DNA from 2 places in the Pseudoalteromonas sp. 2CM39R genome. Region 1 is predicted to be linked to the other one. Evidence: riboswitches for the same ligand, from Rfam matches in the RefSeq annotation. Region 1 holds a riboswitch; the other holds the start of a gene.
The links. Region 1 has a riboswitch for thiamine pyrophosphate ahead of thiC (phosphomethylpyrimidine synthase ThiC). Riboswitches for the same ligand answer to the same signal wherever they lie in the genome.
Positions count from the first base shown of each region.

Region 2: linked by a shared signal. The riboswitch ahead of thiC (phosphomethylpyrimidine synthase ThiC) and the one ahead of thiC (phosphomethylpyrimidine synthase ThiC) in region 1 are both predicted to bind thiamine pyrophosphate.

Region 1 is NZ_JALNTM010000006.1:251,885-255,308, reverse strand. It holds gene MTF66_RS15725 (TonB-dependent receptor) at 1-852, opposite strand, end outside; gene MTF66_RS15720 (thioesterase family protein) at 955-1,353, shown strand; gene MTF66_RS15715 (META domain-containing protein) at 1,469-1,867, shown strand; TPP riboswitch at 1,966-2,072, shown strand; gene thiC (phosphomethylpyrimidine synthase ThiC) at 2,214-3,424, shown strand, end outside.
Region 2 is NZ_JALNTM010000033.1:7,831-11,254, reverse strand. It holds gene MTF66_RS35545 (TonB-dependent receptor) at 1-480, opposite strand, end outside; gene MTF66_RS35540 (thioesterase family protein) at 604-993, shown strand; gene MTF66_RS35535 (META domain-containing protein) at 1,118-1,519, shown strand; TPP riboswitch at 1,584-1,685, shown strand; gene thiC (phosphomethylpyrimidine synthase ThiC) at 1,831-3,424, shown strand, end outside.

The DNA of each region.
Region 1 (3,424 bases):
AAAACCAGTGTAAGTATTATTCAGGCCAATAGCATAACTTTGTTGATTATCTTCGCCTGGTTGATCAGCAAGGCTGTTGCGAGAATTATCAAGGGTAAATGCATCGTAGCCATTATTAATATCAATATAATGCAGGTTAAGTTCTGAATTTAAATGAGCTGTGAGTTGGCTGTTTAATTTAAAGCGTGCAACTTGCTCATCTTGATCTTGAGTGGGTTTATCTAAATAAAGGTTGTCTACGTAGCCGTCAGACTTTCTGCGAAAGTAGCTAACGCGGGCACTGGTGTCATCTGTTAAACCGGTACTAGCAGCAAGGCCTGCTTCGTGGCTGTTATAAGTGCCAGCGCCTAAATGTAACTTTAAGCTAGGATCGCTGGTTGCATTAGCTGATTGCATTTGGATCATGCCCGCCATGCCATCTGCACCAAAACGTGTACCTTGAGGACCGCGATAAATTTCTACTTGGTCAATATCAAACAATAATGAACTACCACCTAAGCCTGAATAATTAATACCGTCAATTACTAAGCCCACAGATGGATTTATCGGGTCAACAAACTGCGAGCGTAAACCGACACCGCGAATTTGAATATAACGACCGCGAGACGCACCAGCAGCAAAGTTTACATTGGCTGCACTGGCTAACATTTCGTCTAAATATGTTGCACCACGTTGATTCATTTCATTTTCAGAAAATAAGCTGGCACTGGCGCTTAATGTTTGAATGCTTTCTTGCTGAAAGTCACCGGTAACAATGATTTTCTCTAGTTCGGTGTCATCTGCGTTAGCATAGATAGGTGCTGCGAGCAGGGGTAATAACGTGGCTGTAATTAAAGACAAACGTAAGTTCATTAGGTTACTTAACTCCATTTTAGGGACTTGTATGGTAGCAATTATTTCAACACTTGTGCTATAAACGCGGCAATTATACGTTAAATAATTGGGATTACTAATATGACCTTTAAAGTAGACTTTAAGGTACGCGACTACGAATGTGACTTACAAGGTATTGTGAATAACAGTGTTTATTTTAATTATCTTGAGCACGCTCGCCACGAATTTTTATACGCACACGGCGTTGACTTTTCACAACTTGCGAAAGATAAAATTAACTTAGTGGTGATACGCAGTGAAATGGATTACAAACTTTCCCTACTACCAGGGGATGAGTTTTATGTGGCGGTAGAGCCTGTGCGTATTAGCCGTCTTAAGTTTGCATTTAAACAAACGGTAGTGCGCAAACAAGATGAAAAAGTGATGCTCAATGCCTTAGTTATTGGTACATCGGTTAATGAGAAAGGTCGTCCATTTTTACCACCACAGATAGATAACTTATTCCAAGCCGTTGCATAGCGCTAAATAGCGTAACTTTTAAACAAAAATTTACATTTAAAATATGCATTTTTAACGGATAAACCTGACAAATATTGATACTATTACATTAATTAGACAATAAGTTAGTAGTAACATGAAATTAGCAGCAATACCGATGCTCGTAATCGGTTTATGTGTTGGTTGCGCATCAACAGGGACAGTTACCACTGAGCAGCTAAAATATACACAATGGCAATTATCAAAGGTTGATGATTTGGCTATTCCCGCGTCCTTTAAAGCATCAATGAGTTTTATAGAAGCGCTACAAATAAACGGCTTTGCCGGATGTAATAAGTTTTTTGGTGAAGGCTCACTTGAAGACAGTAGCCTGAGCGTAAGCAAATTAGGTATGACACGTAAATCATGTGGCCCTGAACTGGATGAGTTTGAACAACAGTTTTTACAAGCTCTACAGCAAGGTGCAGTGCTTAACATGCAAGACCAAACATTGGTAATGCAAGCTGAACAAAAATTTGTGTTTATCCCAAAATAATTTTTGAGTTTTGAAAAACAGCCCCTTGCAGGGAATTTTCAACTGGCGTACACTCGTCGAAGATTTGATCAAAACATTATCAAATCAACGAACAATTCAAATACTTGTCGGAGTGCCTAAGTTTTATTTAGGCTGAGATCGCGAAAGCGGGATCCGTGAACCTGATCAGGTTAATACCTGCGTAGGGAACAAGCTGCCTAACTAGGACGCTTGTGCGTCTTTTTTTATGCGCACAAAAAAGCAAGATCCGTCTTAGGCCGCAAAGTCGCATAAAGCTACTTTACGATCTTTCTCTATTCCTCAGCGGAATATCTGACAAGACAACCCTTTAGCAATGAGGTAAGTCATGTCAAATACAATAAATAAAGCCACCCGTCGCGAAACTCGTGCGGCCGCATCAGATTATATTTATAACCTTACAGGGCAACCATTCCCAAGTTCTCATAAAGTGTATGTTGAAGGCACGCAAGAAAATGTACGTGTGGGTATGCGTGAAATCACATTGAGCGATACTTTTATTGGTGGTGATGAACAAAACCCAGTGTATGAGTCAAATGCACCACTGCGTGTTTACGATACATCAGGCCCGTATACCGATCCTGAATTTAAATTGGATGTGCGCAAGGGACTTAATAAATACCGTGAACAATGGATTGAGAGCCGTAATGATACCGAAGTACTCGAGTCGGTAACCTCACAGTTTGCACAGCAGCGTATGGCTGATGATGGGCTAGATCATATTCGCTTTGAACACCTTCTAAAAATACGCCGTGCAAAAGCAGGTAAAAATGTCACCCAAATGCATTATGCTCGCCAAGGAATAGTCACCCCAGAAATGGAATATGTAGCGATACGTGAAAACATGGGGCGCGCGCAAATACGTGAAGAGTTATTAGCTGCGCAGCATAAAGGGGAGTCGTTTGGCGCGAGTATCCCTGAGTTTATTACTCCTGAATTTGTGCGTGATGAAATTGCTCGCGGACGCGCTATTTTACCTAACAATATTAATCACCCAGAAAGCGAGCCTATGATTGTTGGTCGTAACTTTTTAGTTAAAGTTAACGCCAATATTGGTAATTCATCAGTGGGTTCATCTATCGAAGAAGAAGTTGAAAAAATGGTGTGGTCAACCCGCTGGGGTGCCGACACCGTAATGGATTTATCAACAGGGCGTTACATTCACGAAACCCGTGAATGGCTGGTGCGTAATTCGCCAGTACCTATCGGTACTGTTCCAATTTACCAAGCACTTGAAAAAGTCAATGGTGTAGCAGAAGACCTAACCTGGGAAATATTTCGCGATACTCTGATTGAACAAGCAGAACAAGGCGTTGATTACTTTACCATTCATGCTGGTGTGCTATTGCGTTATGTGCCAATGACAGCAAAACGCGTAACCGGTATTGTGTCACGTGGTGGCTCAATTATGGCTAAATGGTGTTTAGCGCACCACAAAGAAAACTTCTTATACACTCACTTTGAAGATATTTGTGAAATTTTAAAACAATACGATGTGTGTTTTTCACTAGGGGACGGTTTACGTCCGGGTTCTATTGC
Region 2 (3,424 bases), on a different contig from region 1:
AAGAGTGGGTGTTGCAGATTCCATTTGAATCATGCCAGCTAAGGCATCAGCACCAAAGCGAGTCCCTTGTGGGCCGCGATAAATTTCAACTTGGTCGATATCAAATAACAGTGAACTGCCGCCTAAACCAGAGTAGTTAATACCGTCGATCACTAAGCCAACCGAAGGATTAATAGGGTCAACAAACTGTGAACGTAAACCAACACCACGAATTTGCACGAAACGACCACGAGATGCACCAGAAGTAAAGTTTACATTCGCTGCACTAGCAAGCATCTCATCTAAAAACTTTGCACCACGTTGATTGATTTCATGATCAGAAAACAAGCTTGCGCTGGCACTAAGGGTTTGAATGCTTTCTCTTTTGAAATCACCGGTAACTTCAATCGTTTCTAGATCACCGTCTTCAGCGTAAGCAATCGAAGATGCTGCAAATAAAGGCAGGATGGCAGCAGATAATAATGATAAACGTCGTTTCATGCGGATTCTTAACTCCATTTTCGGGACTGCTATTCTAGCAACCTAGCTAGCCAAATGGCTATAAAATCAATTTTTATGGTATAAACGCAGGCAATTATACGTAAATTGATTAGGAATACGACTATGACCTTTAAAGTAGACTTTAAAGTGCGTGATTATGAGTGTGATTTACAAGGCATTGTTAATAACAGTGTTTATTTTAATTACCTAGAGCATGCTCGCCATGAGTTTTTACATGCTCAAGGTATCGATTTTGCAAAGCTCGCAAGAGAAAAAGTAAACCTTGTCGTGCTGCGAAGCGAAATGGATTACAAGGCATCACTAGTGCCGGGCGATGAGTTTTACGTTGCCGTTGAGCCTGAGCGTATCAGCCGTTTAAAGTTTGCTTTTAGGCAAACTGTGTATCGTAAACATGACGATAAAGTGATGCTGCAAGCTTTGGTGATTGGCACGTCGGTAAATGAAAAAGGTCGTCCTTTTTTACCAGAAGAAGTCGATAACTTATTCAAATAGTCTGCGTTGTTATTTAAAAAGCTAACTTAGAACAATTTTTTACAGATAAAACATGTTTTTTTAACGATTAATTGCGTTAAATGTTGTTATTATTACTACATTGAAATTCGAATCGTAAAAAATTATGAAGTTAGTAGCCTTGTCCCTTCTTTTAGTATTATTTTGCATGGGCTGCTCATCGACAGGGAAAGTCACTAGTGAGCAATTAAAATATACACAGTGGCAATTATCAAAAGTAAATGGCTTAGCCATTCCAGTATCCCAAACAGCCTCGCTGCGTTTTATCGAAGCGATGCAGGTTAACGGCTTTGCTGGCTGTAATAAGTTTTTTGGCGAAGGCGCGCTAAGCGAAGATACGCTTACAGTAAATAAATTAGGTATGACACGTAAATCATGTGGTGAGCAAGTTGATGCGCTTGAGCAGCAATTACTGTCAGTGCTAAAAGAAGGCGCAGCCATTACTTTAACTGGTGAGAAACTTACCCTACAAGGCGAGCACCATTTTACCTTCATTGCAAAAAACTAAAGTGGCTGAGGTTGCAGCAATTTTTTAACTGACGTACACTCAGGGCGTTTTAAAAGAAACGAATTTATACTTGTCGGAGTGCCTTAAATAAGGCTGAGATCGCGAAAGCGGGATCCGTGAACCTGATCAGGCTAACACCTGCGTAGGGAACAAGCTGCCTCACTGGGCGCTTGTGCGCCAAATTTTTGGGGCATAAGCGGCACAGGCTGCACTAGTAAGCACTTAGCTTATTGACGATCCAATGGCGTTTGCCACTCTCTATTGCACTTGCAATATCTGACAAGACAACCCTTAAAGCAATGAGGTAAGTCATGTCAAACACAACAACTAAACCATCTCGCCGCGAAGTCCGCGCGGCTGCATCAGATTATATTTATAACTTAACGGGGCAACCGTTTCCTAATTCTCATAAAGTTTATGTAGAAGGTACACAAGACAATGTACGAGTAGGGATGCGTGAAATCACTCTCAGCGATACCTTTATCGGTGGTACAGAAGAAAACCCAGTATTTGAATCTAATGCGCCAATTCGTGTTTACGATACTTCGGGCCCATACACTGACCCCGACTTTAAACTTGATGTGCGCAAGGGCCTTGAGAAATACCGTGAAAAGTGGATTGAAAGCCGCGGCGACACTGAAATTTTAGACTCAGTGACTTCACAATTTTCTCAACAGCGAATGGCAGATGAAGGGTTAGACCATATCCGCTTTGAACATCTACCAAAGATCCGCCGTGCAAAAGCAGGCAAAAACGTTACCCAAATGCATTATGCGCGACAAGGCATTGTGACGCCTGAAATGGAATATGTCGCAATTCGTGAAAACATGGGACGCGCTAAAGTTCGTGAAGAGTTACTTGCGGCCCAGCACAAAGGCGAATCGTTTGGCGCTAGTATTCCTGATTTTATTACCCCTGAATTTGTGCGTGATGAAATTGCCCGTGGCCGCGCCGTGCTTCCTAACAACATCAACCATCCAGAAACTGAGCCGATGATCATTGGCCGAAACTTCTTAGTTAAGGTGAACGCGAATATTGGTAATTCGTCGGTGACTTCATCAATTGAAGAAGAAGTAGAAAAAATGGTGTGGTCGACTCGTTGGGGCGCCGACACGGTAATGGACTTATCAACGGGTCGCTATATTCACGAAACCCGTGAATGGGTGGTACGTAATTCGCCAGTGCCAATTGGTACCGTACCAATTTACCAAGCGCTTGAAAAAGTAAACGGTGTGGCTGAAGACCTAACGTGGGAGATTTTCCGCGATACCTTGATTGAACAAGCAGAACAGGGTGTTGATTACTTTACCATTCACGCTGGAGTATTACTGCGTTACGTGCCGATGACGGCAAAGCGTGTTACCGGTATTGTTTCCCGTGGTGGCTCAATCATGGCGAAATGGTGTTTAGCGCACCATAAAGAAAACTTCTTATACACGCACTTTGAAGAAATTTGTGAAATTTTAAAACAGTATGATGTGTGTTTTTCATTAGGTGATGGTCTGCGTCCGGGCTCTATCGCCGATGCAAATGACGAAGCCCAGTTCAGCGAATTACGTACTTTAGGTGAGCTGACAAAACTTGCTTGGAAACATGATGTGCAAGTGTTCATCGAAGGCCCAGGCCATGTGCCAATGCATATGATCAAAGAGAACATGGAAGAGCAGCTTAAACACTGTGAAGAAGCACCGTTTTACACGCTTGGTCCATTAACCACGGATATTGCACCGGGGTATGATCATTTCACATCAGGTATTGGTGCTGCGCAAATTGCTTGGTACGGCTGCGCCATGCTTTGTTATGTAACCCCTAAAGAGCATTTAGGCTTACCAAACAAAGAAGACGTTAAAGAAGGTTTGATCACCTACAAGATTGCTGCTCATGCAGCCGATTTGGCAAAAGGCC